4 regions of the Streptomyces sp. DSM 41931 genome follow, and region 4 is predicted to be linked to each of the others. Evidence: riboswitches for the same ligand, from Rfam matches in the RefSeq annotation. Region 4 holds a riboswitch; each other region holds the start of a gene.

Region 1 (4,177 bases), 250 kb from region 4:
GAGGAGGGCCGGGCGGGTCAGCCGGCCCGGTGCACCACGGCGTCGCACAGCTCGACGAGCGCCGACTTGGCGGGGCCGTCGGGCAGCGGGGCGAGCGCGGCGCGCGCCTCCTCGGCGTAGCGCACGGTGTCCCGGCGGGCCTGGTCCAGCGCGGGGTGGGCGCGCAGCAGGCGCAGCGCCTCGGCGTGCCGGGCGTCGTCGGTGAGGTCGGAGTCGAGCAGCTCGCACAGGGCGAGGTCCTCGGCGAGGCCCAGCCGGGCCGCCCGCTCGCGCAGCCGCAGCACGGGCAGGGTGGCGATGCCCTCGCGCAGGTCGGTGCCGGGGGTCTTGCCCGACTCGTGGGAGTCGGAGGCGATGTCGAGGACGTCGTCGGCGAGCTGGAAGGCGACGCCGAGCCGCTCGCCGTACTGGGTGAGGACGTCGACGACCGTCTCGTCGGCGCCGGACATCATCGCGCCGAACCGGCAGGAGACGGCGACGAGGGAGCCGGTCTTGCCGCCGAGCACGTCCAGGTAGTGGTCGACCGGGTCGCGACCGTCCTGCGGGCCCGCGGTCTCCAGGATCTGGCCGGTGACCAGCCGCTCGAACGCCTCGGCCTGCACCCGCACGGCCTCCGGGCCGAGGTCGGCCAGGATGTGCGAGGCACGGGCGAAGAGGAAGTCGCCGGTGAGCACGGCGACCGAGTTGCCCCAGCGGGCGTTCGCGCTCGCGACCCCGCGCCGCACCTCGGCGTCGTCCATCACGTCGTCGTGGTACAGCGTGGCCAGGTGGGTGAGCTCCACCACGACGGCCGACGGCACGATGCCGGGCGCGTAGGGGTCCCCGAACCGGGCGGAGAGCATGACGAGCAGCGGGCGGAACCGCTTGCCGCCGGCCCGCACCAGGTGCTGGGCGGCCTCCGTGATGAACGGCACCGCGCTCTTGGTGGCTTCGAGCAGTCCTTCCTCGACAGCCGTCAATCCGGCCTGGACATCGGCTTCCAGAGCCTGGTCCCGCACGCTCAGCCCGAACGGCCCGACGACGGTCACGAGGGGTCTCCTGTCTGCTGGTGTCTGCTGGCGGTTACACGGTTTGTCGATAGGTCGCTGCCACCACTCGAGTCAGCGTATCCGGTCGTGTTTCGATCACCGCCAGGGCCCGGGGTCTCAAGCAGGGCGATACGGGATCAGAAGCGGAGTGTTTTTGATCGGCTGATAACAACGGACATACCTCTGTTTCCCGGACACAGCGACCCGTGAACCATCCTGCCCCACCTCTGAGTCCGATTTGCCGCCATTGATGCGCCAATTCCCCTTGGCCGCAAATGCTCTCGCGGCCGCCGTCCCGTGAGGTGAGTCACGCGCACGCCGGCCTCCGGGCCACCCTCGCACAGGCCCGTCCTCCCGCTCCGGGCAACGGAGTTGAGTCTTGGCGACCGCAAAGGATCAAGCACGCAAAACCGCCCATCCCAAGATCAAACGGTGCCTTGTGTGATCGTCGCACTTGTTCCCGACATGTGCTCTCGCATACGTTCCGGGCCTGCCGGGTGGACGCCTAGTCCTGCCGCCACCCGCATCACACCCGACGACCAACTCACGCACGGCAGGAGCGGGGGACCCAGGTAAGCCGCCGTACCGGACACGCGCCGGGACGGCTCGGGGTGAAGCCATGCCCGCAGGGGCACGGCCGGGCACTCTCCCGCCCGAACCCGACAGCTCACCTCGCAGGCGTAGGAGAGGAACCCAGACATGCGCGCTTTCGCCTCGCCCCGCCGCCTCGTCCGCACCCTCGCCGTCGCCGGCACCGGTGTCGCCGTGGTCGCGCTGCCGCTGTTCGGCGCCACCAGCGCCTCCGCGGCCCCCACGACCCAGGCCACCACCGCCGCCTCCACGACCGCGTACCCGGACAACCTCGACGGCTGGATCCGCGAGGCGATGGACGTCATGGCGCAGAACGGCATACCCGGCTCCTACGACGCCATCCACCGCAACATCATGCGGGAGTCGTCCGGCAACCCGGCCGCCATCAACCTGTGGGACTCCAACGCCGCGAAGGGCACCCCGTCGAAGGGCCTGCTCCAGGTCATCGACCCGACCTTCCAGGCGTACCACGTGCCCGGCACCGCCTTCGACCCGTTCGACCCGGTCGCCAACATCGCCGCGGCCTGCAACTACGCCGCCGACCGCTACGGCTCGATCGACAACGTCTTCGGCGCGTACTGAGCCGACCTCTGACGGCCCAGCCCGGCCGTCTGCCCGAACAGTCGCTCGAGGACGACGGCCACGCCGTCGTCCTCGTTCGACAGGGTGACCTCGTCGGCCACCGCCTTCAGCTCGGGGTGCGCGTTGGCCATGGCGACGCCGTGGCCCGCCCACCGGAACATGGGGACGTCGTTCGGCATGTCCCCGAAGGCGATCGTGTCCTCGGGGCGCAGCCCCAGGTGCTCGGCGGCCAGCGCCAGACCGGTCGCCTTGGTCACCCCGCACGGCTGGAGCTCCACCGTGCCCGGCCCCGACATCGTGACCGTGGCCAGCGAGCCGACCACGGACCGGGCAGCCGCCGCCAGCGCGTCGTCCGACAGCTCCGGGTGACGCAGCAGCACCTTGCTGATCGGCCGCGCCCACAGGTCGTCGCGCCGTTCCGCCCGCACCGACGGAAGCGTCGGGTGCGGCATCCGGTAGCCCGGCTCGATCAGCGTCAGCCCGTCGACCCCGTCCTGGTCGACCGCGGCGTACACCTCCCCCACCTCGGCCTCGATCTTGCCGAGCGCGGTCTCCGCCAGCTCCCGGTCCAACCGGACCGACCACAGCATCCGCCGCGCGGCGGCGTCGTAGACCTGCGCGCCCTGTCCGCACACCGCGAGCCCCGTACAGCCGAGGTCGTCGAGCAGCGACCGCACTCTGGGGGCCGGGCGGCCCGTCACCACGAGGTGCCGGACACCGGCCCGCTCGGCCCGGGCGAGGGCGGCGAGGGAGCGGTCGGAAAGGGTGTCGTCACCGCGCAGCAGCGTCCCGTCCAGGTCGGTGGCGATGAGAGAACAATCGGTGGGTGCGGCCATGATCAGAGAATACGGAGAAGAGGACCGTCCGATTCACCGCGCCCGTATGCCCTCGCATTGGGTGCGATTTGCCTTCTTGTGCCGACGGATCGCGACCGGTTGAGAACTGTTTTCCCTTTTGACCGTTACACGGTGCGCTCCACCGGACCCGGGCCCCGTGAGTCGTCCCTCATATCAGGAGCCCCCCGGGACGCGACCCCGTAACGTGTGGCACGGCCACGGACACGTGGCGCACCCGCGCACACGAAAGCGAGGCAGCACCCGATGCCCCCCTTCGATGTCCCCGAGGGCGACCCCTTCGGCCCGCACAACCTGCCGTACGGCGTCTTCTCGCTCCCCGGTTCGACGGAGCGCACCGTGGGCGTCCGGCTGGGCGACCACGTCCTCGACGCCGGCGCGGCGGCACACGCCCTGGGCTCCCCCTACGCCTCCCTGCTCGCCCGCCCGACCCTCAACCCGCTGCTGGCGGCGGGCCGTACGGCATGGTCGGACGTGCGCCGCGCGCTCACCGCGTGGGTGACGGTCCCGGCACACCGGGAGACCGTCGGGCCCTTCTACCACCCGCTGTCCGAGGTGACCCTCCATCTGCCGTTCGAGGTCGCGGACTACGTCGACTTCTACGCCTCGGAGAACCACGCGCGGAACGTCGGGCAGATCTTCCGCCCCGACGCCGCCGACTCCCTGACCCCCAACTGGAAGCACCTGCCGATCGGTTACCACGGGCGCTCCGGCACCGTCGTGGTGTCCGGCACCGACGTGGTGCGCCCTTCGGGCCAGCGCAAGGCGCCCGCCGACGCCGCCCCCGTCTTCGGCCCGTCGGTGCGGCTGGACATCGAGGCCGAGGTCGGCTTCGTCGTCGGCGTCCCGTCCGAGCAGGGCCGGCCCGTGCCGCTGAGCGCCTACCGCGACCACGTCTTCGGCCTGTGCCTGCTCAACGACTGGTCCGCACGCGACATCCAGGCCTGGGAGTACGTGCCCCTCGGCCCGTTCCTCGGCAAGTCCTTCGCCACCTCGGTGTCGGCGTGGATCACCCCGCTGGACGCCCTGGACGAAGCCCGCGTCGCCCCGCCCGACCGCACCCACGGCCTCCTGCCGTACCTGGACGACTCCGGCGAGGAGCCCGGCGGTTACGACCTGCGC
Region 2 (4,177 bases), 1.1 Mb from region 4:
CGCCCCCACCCGCATCCTCCTCGCCGACGACCACGCGCTGGTCCGCCGGGGGGTCCGTCTCATCCTGGACGGCGAACCGGACCTGACCGTGGTGGCCGAGGCCGCCGACGGCGCGGAAGCCCTCGAGCTGGCCCGCGAGCACCGCCCCGCCCTGGCCATCCTCGACATCGCCATGCCGCGCCTGACCGGTCTGCAAGCGGCCCGTGAACTCTCCCGCACCCTGCCGGAGACCCGGATCCTCGTGCTGACCATGTACGACAACGAGCAGTTCTTCTTCGAGGCCCTGGCCGCCGGCGCCTCCGGCTACGTCCTCAAGTCGGTCGCCGACCGCGACCTCGTCGAGGCCTGTCACGCCACCATGCGGGGCGAGCCCTTCCTCTACCCGGGGGCGGTCAACGCCCTCATCCACAACTACCTCGACCTGGCGCGGGAGGGCCGGACCCTGCCCGCGAAGGCCATCACCGACCGCGAGGAGCAGATCCTCAAGCTCGTCGCCGAGGGCCACACCTCCCAGCAGATCGCGGACATGCTGGTGATCAGCCCCAAGACGGTGGAGCGGCACCGCGCCAACCTGCTCGCCAAGCTGGGCCTCAGGGACCGGCTGGAGCTCACCCGGTACGCCATCCGGGTCGGCCTGATCGAGCCCTGACCTCCGCTCCCGGTCGCACGGGTTGCCAGACTGGAGCCGGACCGCGCAGCGGTCCCGCCGCCGCCCGCACCCGGGAGAGCCCGCCGATGCCGTACCCGTACGTCCTGCTGTCCGCCGCCGTCTCCCTCGACGGCTACCTGGACGACACCGGCCCGGAGCGGCTGCTGCTGTCGAGCCCGGCCGACTTCGACCGGGTCGACGAGGTACGGGCGTCCGTGGACGCCATCCTGGTCGGCGCCGGCACGATCCGCGCCGACAACCCCCGGCTGCTGGTCAACTCGCCCGAGCGCCGCTCCGCCCGGATCGCCGACGGCCGCCCGGAGTACCCGCTGAAGGTCACGGTGAGCGGTTCCGGCGACCTGGACCCGACGGCCCGTTTCTGGCACACCGGCGGCGAGAAGGTCCTGTACACCACCGGCAAGGGCGCCGAACGGGCCCGCGCCCTGGGCATCGCCGCAGACGTCGTGCCGCTCGGCGACGCCCTGGACTGGCGGCGGCTGCTGGAGCACCTGCACGACGTGCGCAGGGTGCGGCGGCTGATGGTGGAGGGCGGCGGGCGGATCCACACCCAGCTGATGACCCAGGGCCTCGCCGACGAGCTGCAGCTCGTCCTCGCCCCGCTGTTCGTCGGCGACCCGGACGCCCCCCGTCTGTTCGGTCCCGGCAGCTACCAGGGCGGGCGGCTGCGCCTGGTCGAGACCCGGCCCGTAGGCGACGTCGTCCTGATGCGCTACGAGCCCACCGCGCCCGGCGCCGGCGCGCTGCCGTCCGCGGCCGACCGCCACTGGCTCGCCCTCGCCTGCGAGCTGGCCGCGCGGTGCCCGCCCTCCGAGACCGCGTTCAGCGTCGGCGCGGTCGTGGTCGCCGCCGACGGCACCGAGCTGGCGCGGGGCCACTCCCGCGAGGGCGACGACCCCGTGGTGCACGCGGAGGAGGCCGCGCTGGCCAAGGCAGACCCCACCGACCCGCGACTGGCCGGCGCCACGGTCTACTCCAGCCTGGAGCCGTGCGCCCGCCGCGCGTCCCGGCCGGCGCCCTGCGCGCGGCTGATCCTGGACGCGGGGGTGCGCCGGGTGGTCACGGCCTGGCGGGAGCCGGACACCTTCGTGACGGACGCCGACGGCAGCGCCGTACTGGCCGACGGGGGCGCCACGGTGCTGGTCCTGCCGGAGTTCGAGCAGCGCGCCAAGGCGCCGAACGGGCACCTCCTGGGCCGCTGAACGCGCCTGCGGGGAAGGTGTGTGCGGAGGACCCCGCGGATGCCGTACACTGGTGTCTACCGACGCGGGGTGGAGCAGCTCGGTAGCTCGCTGGGCTCATAACCCAGAGGTCGCAGGTTCAAATCCTGTCCCCGCTACTGAAGGCCGAGGGCCGGAATCCGAAAGGGTTCCGGCCCTCGGTGTTTCTCCCTGACGGCACTCGTTCCCCCGCCCTTCACGCACAGTGAGCGAACGGCCCCGCAGTGCATGGCAACTGGCGCCCCGTCAGGTTCGACCGGTCGCCCGAGGCGCAGTCAACTCGCCCGTTTTCGCCCGCTGATGGCGCTTAAGTCCGTGCGGAAATCGTTAACGATCAAGAGGAACGGCTTGGAATCCGGCCCCTGCGTCTATTAACGTTCGATAACGCAGCGCGGTCGTCCCAGCCGTCACAGACGTCGGCTCCGTGCGCACGCGCCGAATCCCGCAAGGGAACCGGGGAACCACCACCATGGGGTGAATCGGGCGGATACCGCCGTGACGTCACGGTTCGTATACGCGCGTAGGAGACCTTCCTGCTCCGAACCCGTCAGCTAACCCGGTAGGCGAAGAAGGAAGGAAAGGAGCGCGCCCACGTGGCGTCCAACCCGCCTGCCCCCGAGGCCCCGTTCAAGCCGAGCGACACCTTCGCCTACGGCGCCCCCGGTGCCGACGAGGGGCCCTTCGAGGAGTGGAACCCCACCGCGGAGTCCGTGCGGCCCGTGCGTGGCCGGCACCGCGTCGCCAAGCAGCGCGGAGGCGGACTCGCCCGCAGCTCCACCGTCCTGGGCGTCGGCGTCATAGCCGCCGTCGGCGCCGGCGGCATGGCCAGCGCCCAGACCGGCAAGCCGCCCGTCTCCATCTCCATGCCCGACCTCCCCAACGTGGGTTCCCTCATCTCCGACGAGGAAACGCCGAAGGGCTCCAGCACCCCCCTCAGCGACATCGGCATGGTCACCGCCGACGCCGAGGAGGGCGCCACCGCCGACGCCGGCGAGGCGCTGCGCGCCCGCATCATGGCCCAGGTCGAGCAGCAGCAGGGCCAGGCGCAGAGCAAGGCGCAGGCCGCCGCCCTCGCCGCCGCCGAGAAGGAGGCCGCCGAGGCCGCCGCCAAGGCGGAGCAGGAGGCCAAGGAGAAGGCCGAGGCCGCCAAGAAGAAGGCGGAGGAGGAGGCCGCGAAGAAGGCCGAGGCCGAGCGCCTCGCCGAGCTGGCCAAGCAGTACGCCCTGCCGACCTCCTCGTACACCATCACCTCGACGTTCGGTCAGGCCGGCGCCTACTGGTCCTCCGGCTACCACACCGGCCTGGACTTCGCCGCCCCCACCGGCACCCTGATCAAGGCGGTCCACACCGGCACGATCACCTCCGCCGGCTGGGACGGCTCGTACGGCTACAAGACCGTGCTCACCCTCGACGACGGCACCGAGGTCTGGTACGCGCACCAGTCGTCGATCAACGTCAGCGTCGGCCAGAAGGTCAACACCGGCGACGTGATCGGCCGCGTCGGCGCGACCGGCAACGTGACCGGCGCCCACCTCCACCTCGAGGTCCACCCCGCCGGCACCTCCGGCGGCGTCGACCCGGCCGCCTGGCTGGCCGGCAAGGGCCTCAGCATCTGAACCACCCCGGCGGCCGTGTCCCGGCCGCCGACGCCGTGAACGCCGGCAGCCCCGACGACGACCCCCCGACGTCAGGGCTGCCGGTTCCGCATGTCCGGGGCTCCGCTCAGCGGCGGTAGGGGTTCTCCCCGTACGCCGGATACGGCGGCTGCCCCTGCGCCGGCCACCGTGCGGGGACGGGCCCGTACGCCCATCCCGCGCCGTACGGCACCGGGGGCGCCGTGAGCCGGGCCGCGTGCTCCAGCGCCGGGCGGGCCGCCGCGCGCCGGCGCCACAGCTCCAGCAGCAGCTCCCGCTCCCGCGTCACGAAGTCCGCCCCCGCCTTCCCCGCGCGGCCCCGGTGACGCAGGAACGCCAGCGACGTCGCGTACGCCTCGTACTGGGCGACCGCCCTCGCCGCGGGCCTGCCCCCGTGCTCGCGGGCGAACTTCCGGGCGAGGCGCCGCGCGCGCATCGAGCCCAGCGCGAACGGCTCCGCCGGGCGCAGCCAGCCGGCCACCGCGTACGCGGGCAGCTCCGTGCGCACGGTCCGCAGCTCCCGCTGCCGCGTCCACACCACCAGCCAGGTCAGCAGCCCGAACGCCGGCACCATGAAGGCCCCGTACACCGCGATGAAGCCGAACTGGCCGAGCGTGGCGGAGCCGTTCCACAGCGCGTGCATGCCCATCGCGAGG
Region 3 (4,177 bases), 2.0 Mb from region 4:
GGCGGCCGCAGGGCACTCAGCCCCGCCCCGGGGGCGGAAGAAGCGGCCACGGTACCTCCAGTGGGAATCGATCGAGGATTCCATTATGTGCGGCGGCTCCGGCGCCGGGGGCGGTTGTGGAAACCGCCCCCGGCGCGGACTCAGGCGACCGCCGCGATCCGCGAGCGGATGTCCTCCGGGGACAGCGTCCCCTTCGCCGTCACGTGGTCGCCCGAGGACTCGCCGCGGAGGCGGCGGCCGATCCACGGGACCAGGTACTCGCGGGCCCATTGGACGTCGTCCCGGCGGATGTCCAGGGTGCCGCGCGGCGGGAGCGGGGGCCACGGCTGCTCCGGGTCGGCGGGCACCCTCAGGCCGAGGGCGAGGCCCGCGCGCAGCGCGACGCGGGTGTGGCCCTCGGGCGAGAGGTGCAGCCGGTCGGTGTCCCACGCCCTGCGGTCCTGCACGCTGCGCAGCGACCACAGGTCCAGCACCGGGCAGCCGTACCGGTCCGCGACGGCCCTGACGTGCCCGTTGTACGTGGCGATCTTGCCGCGCAGATGCTTGAGCAGCGGGACGCCACGGGTGTCGAACCCGGTGGTCACCAGGACCGTGCCCGCGGCCGCGGCGAGCTGGGCGATCGCCTTCTCGAAGCGCTCGGCCACCTCGTCCGGGTCGGTGCCCGGGCGCAGGATGTCGTTGCCGCCCGCGCAGAAGGAGACCAGGTCGGGGGCGAGTTCGACGGCCCGGGGGACCTGGTCGGCCACGATCTGGTCCAGCAGCTTGCCGCGCACCGCGAGATTGACGTACCGGAAGTCGCCCTCGGGTCTGCGGTCCGCGAGCAGAACGGCGAGCCGGTCGGCCCAGCCGACGAACGCCCCGTCGGGGCCGGGGTCGCCGACGCCCTCGGTGAAGCTGTCCCCCACCGCCACGTACGACCCGATCACTGTTGCCTTGTCACTCTTCGAATCGTCTGCCACAGCCGGACATGATTCACCTTCGGATGTGACCTACGCGACCGTAGGCGAGGGTTGACGCACGGTGAGATAAGCCACGTCAAGGTTTGGCCAAGCCCGGAATAGGTACGGCCCCGGGCCCGGACACACCGGAGGCCGGGCCCCGTGGATCGGGGTCCGGCCTTCGGCGCGCGTGTCAGGAAGGGTGCCGCGAGGGGTCAGATGGAGACACCCTTGGAGCGGAGGTACGAGACCGGGTCCACGTCCGAGCCGTAGTCCGGGCCGGTGCGGATCTCGAAGTGGAGGTGCGGGCCGGTCACGTTGCCGGTCGCACCGGAGAGACCGACCTGCTGGCCGGCGCTCACCGTCTGGCCCGCCGAGACGGACAGCGAGGACAGGTGGGCGTACTGGGCGTAGTGGCCGTCGTTCAGCTGGATGACGACCTGGTTGCCGTACGCGCCGCCCCAGCCGGCGGAGACGACGGTGCCGGCGCCGACGGCCTTCAGGGAGGTGCCGGTCGGGACGCTGAAGTCGACACCGGTGTGGTAGCCGCTGGACCACATGCTGCCGGCCACCTTGTAGGCGGTGCCGAGGCCGCCGCCGGGCACCGGGGAGGTGAAGCCGGAGGACGGGGCGGTCTGGGCGGACGCCTCGTCGGAGGAGGACTCCTCGGCCGCCTGCTGCACGGGCTTCTCGGCCTTGGGCGCGGCGGGCTTGGCGGCCTGCGGCGAAGCGGACTGCTTCGGCGCGCTCTTGGCGGCGGCCTTGCCGTCGACGGAGAGCTTCAGACCCGGGTGGATGAGCGACGGGTCGTCACCGACGGCCTCGCGGTTGTCCGCGTAGAGCTGCTTCCAGCCACCGTCGACGTGCTCGGCCTCGGCGATCTTGGCGAGGTAGTCGCCGGCCTTCACGGTGTAGGTGCGGGTGTCGTCGCCCTTGTCGGCCTTGGCCTGCTGGCCGGTGACGGAAAGCGACTGGACCGACGTCGCGGGGGCCGACTGCGGCGTGGCGGCGTGCGCGCCGGTGGCGCCGAGGAACGGCAGGGCGAGAGCGGCGCCACCGGTTCCGGCGACGGCGATGGAGCGGGTGAGACGCTGAGCCTTGGTACGGCGGTGCTTACCCTTCGCGGGCATGACGAATTCCTCTCCGGCGCCTACGAGGTGAGCTGTCGGGTGCGGACTGGAGATGTCCGGCCGCGTTGCTGCGCGGCTTAACCCCAAGCCTGTGTCCGGGGTCCGGAACAGGCAGTTGTACCTGTGGGTCCCCCGCTCCTGCCGTACGTCGGGTCAGTGTGTGCGGGCTCCGGGCGGCGGCAGGATTAGGCGTCCGTCCGGATCGGTTGGGAACGTAAGCGACCTCGACGCGGCGAAACAAGCGCGGGTTTCCGCGAACCCTCTTTTTCCGTGATCGAAAGGGGGAAATGACGTCACCGTGCGTCGATCCCGTCAGCGACTCGTCGGTGAATTCCCTTGCCGCGGAGGGGAATTACGTGAACATGGCGACAGCACACGGTCACCGATATGACGATGCTCACGCGACCCTTCCTCAAACACCGCTCTAACAGGGCACGTTATCCCCAAGCGCCCTAAACGGACAGAACGCTTTAATCACCCGAAGTCCGGCGGAGCGGTCGGTGCATTCGCGACATCCCGATCTCGCCCACGATCGCCAGACGGGCGCCTCGCGCGATTCAACGCGATCACACATAATCCAACATCACTCGCGGTGGCCGAGCCCCGTCGAACCGCCCTGTGGACAACTCATTGCCCCAGGCAGGCATGTCGTATCGTCGAGTGGTGCCCGTCGACGAGCCGCGGCGACGGCGCGGAGTGGGAGGAGCCGTCCGTGACGCAGGAGATCCCGTCGACCGAGCCCCAGCTGACCGGGGTGCGCAACTTCCGCGACGTGGGCGGGCTGCCCACGGTGGACGGCCGGCGGGTGCGGCAGGGGGTGCTGTTCCGCAGCGGCCACCTCGCCCACGCCACCGCCGAGGACGCCGCCTTCCTGGCCTCGCTCGGCCTGCACACCGTGTTCGACTTCCGCAACGCGGCCGACCAGAGGCTGGAGGGGCCGGACGTCGAGCTGCCGGGCGTGCGCAACGTCAACCTGCCGCTGAGCGACCCGGCCGACGGCGCGGAGTTCTGGAAGATGGTGCGCGACGGCGACCTGGACCAGCTGCGCGCGATCCTCGCCGACGGCCAGGGCGCCGACCGGATGATCACCTCGTACCGCATGATCGTCAAGGAGCGCACCGCCGAGCACTCCCGGGTGCTGCGCGCGCTCGCCGAGGACAACGTGCCCGCGCTGATGCACTGCGCGGCCGGCAAGGACCGCGCGGGCCTCTCGGTGGCGGTGACCCTGCTCGCCGTGGGCGTGGAGCGCGACGCGATCGTCGAGGACTACCTGAAGTCCAACGCCAAGCACCGCCGCTACAAGGTGCGCCGCAGCGGCAGCTCCCCCGACGCCTACTCCCCCGAGGTCATGGAGCTGCTCAGCCCGCTCTTCGACGCGCGCGAGGAGTATCTGGCGGCCGCCTTCGAGACGGTCGAGGAGACGTGGGGCGGCGTGGACACCTACCTGGAGCAGGGGCTCGGGCTCACGCCGGCCCACCGGGAGCGGCTGCGCGAGCGTCTGCTCGACTGACGTCCGCGTCCGCGTCCGCCGCCGCCGCGGCCGTCACTTCTTCGGCGCGATCTCGAAGAGGAAGTAGATGAAGGCGGCGAAGAGGTGCCCGACCACGACGTAGACGAACAGCCGGACCCACAGGGCCCGCGGGAACTTCTCCTCCATGTCCTTGCCGCTCATGGGGTCTCTCCAGGGGTCGGGCCCAGGCACAGGGCGGCCGTGGGACTCTGCAACAGGGTGTGGACGAACAGCAGCTCGACCCCGTCGGGGTCCTGCGCTGCGATGCGGTGCGGGGTCAGCGAGTCGAAGTGCGCGCTGTCGCCCGGGCCCAGCCGGTGCAGGGCGTCCCCGAGGCGCAGCCGCAGCCGCCCTTTGAGCACGTACAGCCACTCCTCTCCGGGGTGGACGCGCACGATGTCGCCCTGGGAGCCGTGCGGCACATGGACCCGCAGCGCCTGCATGCCGCGTCCGGCGGCTCCGGCCTGCCAGTACGTCCAGCCGCCGGCCACCGTGGGGTCCATGTCGGCGGCGCGCACCACGGCGTCCCGGTCGGCGGCCGACTCCCCGAGCAGCTCGGAGACGGTCGTACCGTAGATCCGGGCGAGGGAGAGCAGCAT
Region 4 (4,177 bases):
ACGCCTCGTCGACGCGCTTGAGCGCCTGCGGGAAGCTGATCTTCTCCCGCTGGGCCAGCGCGTCGATCATGGCCTCGGCGCGGTCGCCGATGCCGCGCTTGGGGACGTTGAGGATGCGGCGCAGCGGCACCGCGTCCTCGGGGTTGGCCAGCACCCGCAGGTAGGCCAGGACGTCCCGGACCTCCTTGCGCTCGTAGAAGCGGACGCCGCCGACGACCTTGTAGGGCAGGCCGACGCGGATGAAGATCTCCTCGAAGACACGCGACTGGGCGTTGGTGCGGTAGAAGACGGCGACGTCGCCCGCCTTGGCCTTGCCCGTGTCCGTGAGACGGTCTATCTCGTCGGCGACGAACTGCGCCTCGTCGTGCTCGGTGTCGGCGACGTAGCCGGTGATGAGCGAACCGGTGCCGGCGTTCGTCCACAGGTTCTTCGGGCGGCGGGACTCGTTGCGCTCGATGACGGCGTTGGCAGCGGACAGGATCGTCTGCGTGGAGCGGTAGTTCTGCTCCAGCAGGATCGTCGTCGCGTCCGGGTAGTCCTCCTCGAACTGGAGGATGTTGCGGATCGTCGCGCCGCGGAAGGCGTAGATGGACTGGTCGGCGTCGCCCACCACGCACAGCTCGGCGGGCGGCACCTCGGCCTCCGGCGGGACGTCGACGGGGTGCTCGGAGGCGCCCCCGACCAGCTCGCGCACCAGGGCGTACTGGGCGTGGTTGGTGTCCTGGTACTCGTCGACCATGACGTGCCGGAAGCGGCGGCGGTAGTGCTCGGCGACGTCGGGGAAGGCGCGGAGCAGATTGACCGTCGTCATGATCAGGTCGTCGAAGTCCAGCGCGTTCGCCTCGCGCAGGCGGGACTGGTAGAGCGCGTAGGCCTGGGCGAGGGTCTTCTCGAAACCGTCGGTCGCCTGGGCGGCGAAGTCCTCCTCGTCGATCAGCTCGTTCTTCAGGTTGCTGATCTTGGCGCTGAAGGACTTCGGCGGGAAGCGCTTGGGGTCGAGGTCCAGGTCGCGGCAGACCAGGGCCATCAGGCGCTTGGAGTCGGCGGCGTCGTAGATCGAGAAGGACGACGTGAAGCCCAGCTTCTTGGACTCGCGGCGCAGGATCCGGACGCACGCGCTGTGGAAGGTCATGACCCACATCGCGTTCGCCCGGGGGCCGACGAGCTGCTCGACGCGCTCCTTCATCTCGCCCGCGGCCTTGTTGGTGAAGGTGATCGCGAGGATCTGGCCCGGGTGCACGCCCCGCTCGGCGAGCAGGTAGGCGATGCGGTGGGTGAGCACGCGGGTCTTGCCGGAACCGGCTCCGGCGACGATGAGCAGGGGGGAGCCGGAGTGCACCACCGCGGCGCGCTGGTTGTCGTTGAGCCCCTCCAGCAGCGCGGCGGAGTCGACCACCGGGCGCGGGGCGCCGTCCCGGTAGTAGGCGTCCCGCTCCGGTGGCACGTCGAACTTCCCGCCGAACAGGTCGTCCGGGAGGGGCTCCGGGGCGTGCTCGTCCTCGGGTGGCGGCGGGGGCTCGTCCGCCGGGCCGCGCTGGGCCTGGAGGTCCGCCAGGAAGCTGTCGTCAAAGAGGCTGCTCATCGCTCTCCGAGTCTAGGGCGCTCCACCGACAACCCGGGGCCGCCCCGGAAACATCCCGCGGCCCCTTCCGTGGGTACCGCGGCGGGCACCCTCCACGGTCAGCGCCTCACTCTGAGTGACACCGCCGACGAGGTCACGAAAATGTATCGGGCATATCACCCATCAACCTTCACAAGCGCCACACCAGTTGGCTACCGTGCGGTCCGGGCCGCTCGTCCCCCGCCGGCGAACCTCGCCGGACCGCGCGGCCCCCGCCGAGTCCGTCACTGCCCCCGTGGCAGCCGGAGCCGGGGACCCACCGAGACCTGGGGTGAATCGGCCCACTCCCGCAGGGAGCGGCCGTAGGGCAACCCTTCCGAACCACCCGCCCGAACCCGACAGCTAACCCGGTAGGCGGAGCACTGGAAGGAGTCGCCTCCCTTGGCGTCGCACCGCAAGTCGCGCACCCCCGGCACGCGCGTGGCAGGCATACGCACCCCGGCCCTCGCCACGGCCGCGCTCACCTCCGTGGCCCTGCTCTCCCAGACCGCCGACGCCGCTCCCGGCGACGACCGGCCGAGCCTGGAGGAGGTCGAGAAGAAGGTCGGCGACCTCTACCGTCAGGCCGAGTCGGCGACCGAGAAGTACAACGCGGCCAAGGAGAAGACCACCAAGCAGCGCAAGCGCGTCGACACCCTCCTCGACGACGTGGCGCAGCGCACACAGAAGCTGAACGAGGCGCGCGCGGAGCTGGGCTCCTACGCGGCCGCCCAGTACCGCACCGGCGCGGGCATGCCCGACACCGCGACCTTCCTGCTCGCGGAGACACCGCAGGACGTCTTCGACCAGCGCCAGGTGCTGGACCGGATGACCGGCCGCCAGAAGGCGGCGGTGGACGACTACGTCACCCAGCAGACCGAGACGATGAAGAAGCGGCAGGAGGCCACCGAGAGCCTCCGCACGCTCACCGAGACGCAGGGCGATCTGAAGACGGCCAAGGCCACCGTCCAGAAGAAGCTCGCCGACGCGCGTGAACTGCTGTCGAAGCTGACCGCCGAGGAGAAGGCGCGGCTCGCCGCGATCGAGAAGCGCAAGCAGGAGGAGGCCGCCCGCAAGGCCGCGGAGCTGGCCCGGCAGCAGGCGGCGCAGGAGCAGGCCCGCGAGGAGGCCGCGCAGCAGAGCGGCGGCACCTCGGAGAGCTCCGGGTCCGGCTCCACCGGCTCGGCCGACACCCCGCCGGCCGACTCCTCGTACGCCGCCAAGGCCGAGAAGGCCCTCGCCTTCGCCCGCGCGCAGATCGGCAAGCCGTACGTCTGGGGCGCGACCGGTCCCGGCTCCTACGACTGCTCGGGGCTGACCCAGGCCGCCTGGAAGGCCGCCGGCGTCTCCCTCCCGCGCACCACCTACGACCAGGTGAACGCCGGCACCACCGTCCCGGTGTCCCAGGCCCAGCCCGGCGACCTGGTCTTCTTCTACGACGACGTCACCCACGTGGGCATCTACATCGGCAACGGGATGATGATCCACGCCCCGAAGCCGGGCACGTACGTCCGCGAGGAGTCCATCTACTACGACGGCGACTCCGCGATCCACAGCATCGTCCGCCCGGCCTGACGGCCGGGTGCCGACGGGTCTACGACGACACCGCCGGCCGGGCCGGAGACGGCTCGGTCGGCGGTGTCGTGTCGACGCCGGGGCCCGGCGTTCCGGGAGCGGGCTCAGGTCCAGAGGACCGCGATGAAGATGTTGGCCACGGTCAGCAGGCCGACCAGGCCGAAGACGCCCTTGTCCACCTTCTCCTCGTCCCGCTTCACGTAGACCAGGCCGAGGATCACGATCAGCAGCGCCAGCTTCACGCCGATCTTTATGTTGTCCACGGCATAGTCCTGGGCCTGGTTGAGGCCCACCAGCACGACGCCCGTGACCAGCATCGTCAGCGCGCCGTGCAGCATCGCGGGGACGAAGCGGGCGGTGCCCGCGCCCATCGCCTTCATCTGGGTGAGGAAGCCGCCGAGCAGCGACGCGATGCCGATGATGTGCAGACCGACGAAGATGTGGAGAAGTACGTCCATGAGGCCGGAGCCTAGCCAGGGGCGTCCCCTGGCATTCCGCCGCCCTCACCCTTCCCGCCTTCGCCCCAACGGTCATCACCCTGAGTGAGAGCGAAGCGCCGTGTCCGGTCCCACGGGCACTTACGGTCATCCGACGGTCCATGGGCGACAGTTCCGCACAACCCGTGACCCGCGCGCGGCCCCCCACATCGGCAACGCAGATGATCCAGGCCCCCAGCAGCTCAGACCAGGCGGCGGGCCGTCGCCCAGCGGGTCAGCTCATGGCGGTTGGACAACTGCAGCTTGCGCAGCACCGCGGAGACATGCGACTCCACCGTCTTCACCGAGATGAACAGCTGCTTGGCGATCTCCTTGTACGCGTAACCGCGGGCGATCAGCCGCAGCACCTCCCGCTCGCGCTGGGTGAGACGGTCGAGGTCCTCGTCCACCGGCGGGGCGTCCGTCGACGCGAAGGCGTCCAGGACGAACCCGGCCAGCCGCGGCGAGAACACCGCGTCGCCCTCCTGCACCCGGAAGATCGAGTCGATCAGGTCGGCACCCGTGA

Evidence for each region. Region 4 has a riboswitch for cyclic di-AMP ahead of ACP7TJ_RS20235 (C40 family peptidase). Riboswitches for the same ligand answer to the same signal wherever they lie in the genome.
Region 1: another riboswitch for cyclic di-AMP. It lies ahead of ACP7TJ_RS19040 (transglycosylase SLT domain-containing protein); the one in region 4 lies ahead of ACP7TJ_RS20235 (C40 family peptidase).
Region 2: another riboswitch for cyclic di-AMP. It lies ahead of ACP7TJ_RS15175 (M23 family metallopeptidase); the one in region 4 lies ahead of ACP7TJ_RS20235 (C40 family peptidase).
Region 3: another riboswitch for cyclic di-AMP. It lies ahead of ACP7TJ_RS28865 (M23 family metallopeptidase); the one in region 4 lies ahead of ACP7TJ_RS20235 (C40 family peptidase).

The regions. Positions count from the first base shown of each region.
Region 1 covers NZ_CP189902.1:4,076,665-4,080,841, reverse strand. The annotation lists gene ACP7TJ_RS19045 (polyprenyl synthetase family protein) at 18-1,028, opposite strand; cyclic di-AMP (ydaO/yuaA leader) riboswitch at 1,597-1,724, shown strand; gene ACP7TJ_RS19040 (transglycosylase SLT domain-containing protein) at 1,728-2,201, shown strand; gene ACP7TJ_RS19035 (HAD family hydrolase) at 2,165-3,037, opposite strand; gene fahA (fumarylacetoacetase) at 3,302-4,177, shown strand, end outside.
Region 2 covers NZ_CP189902.1:3,276,563-3,280,739, reverse strand. The annotation lists gene ACP7TJ_RS15190 (response regulator) at 1-649, shown strand, start outside; gene ACP7TJ_RS15185 (dihydrofolate reductase family protein) at 736-1,869, shown strand; tRNA gene ACP7TJ_RS15180 (tRNA-Met) at 1,933-2,006, shown strand; cyclic di-AMP (ydaO/yuaA leader) riboswitch at 2,311-2,468, shown strand; gene ACP7TJ_RS15175 (M23 family metallopeptidase) at 2,481-3,503, shown strand; gene ACP7TJ_RS15170 (PrsW family intramembrane metalloprotease) at 3,610-4,177, opposite strand, start outside.
Region 3 covers NZ_CP189902.1:6,314,653-6,318,829, reverse strand. The annotation lists gene ACP7TJ_RS28875 (MBL fold metallo-hydrolase) at 1-50, opposite strand, end outside; gene ACP7TJ_RS28870 (SGNH/GDSL hydrolase family protein) at 141-926, opposite strand; gene ACP7TJ_RS28865 (M23 family metallopeptidase) at 1,154-2,068, opposite strand; cyclic di-AMP (ydaO/yuaA leader) riboswitch at 2,073-2,237, opposite strand; gene ACP7TJ_RS28860 (tyrosine-protein phosphatase) at 2,781-3,578, shown strand; gene ACP7TJ_RS28855 (DUF6126 family protein) at 3,612-3,740, opposite strand; gene ACP7TJ_RS28850 (helix-turn-helix domain-containing protein) at 3,737-4,177, opposite strand, start outside.
Region 4 covers NZ_CP189902.1:4,331,614-4,335,790, reverse strand. The annotation lists gene pcrA (DNA helicase PcrA) at 1-1,582, opposite strand, end outside; cyclic di-AMP (ydaO/yuaA leader) riboswitch at 1,840-1,995, shown strand; gene ACP7TJ_RS20235 (C40 family peptidase) at 2,003-3,175, shown strand; gene ACP7TJ_RS20230 (hypothetical protein) at 3,280-3,633, opposite strand; gene ACP7TJ_RS20225 (LuxR C-terminal-related transcriptional regulator) at 3,855-4,177, opposite strand, start outside.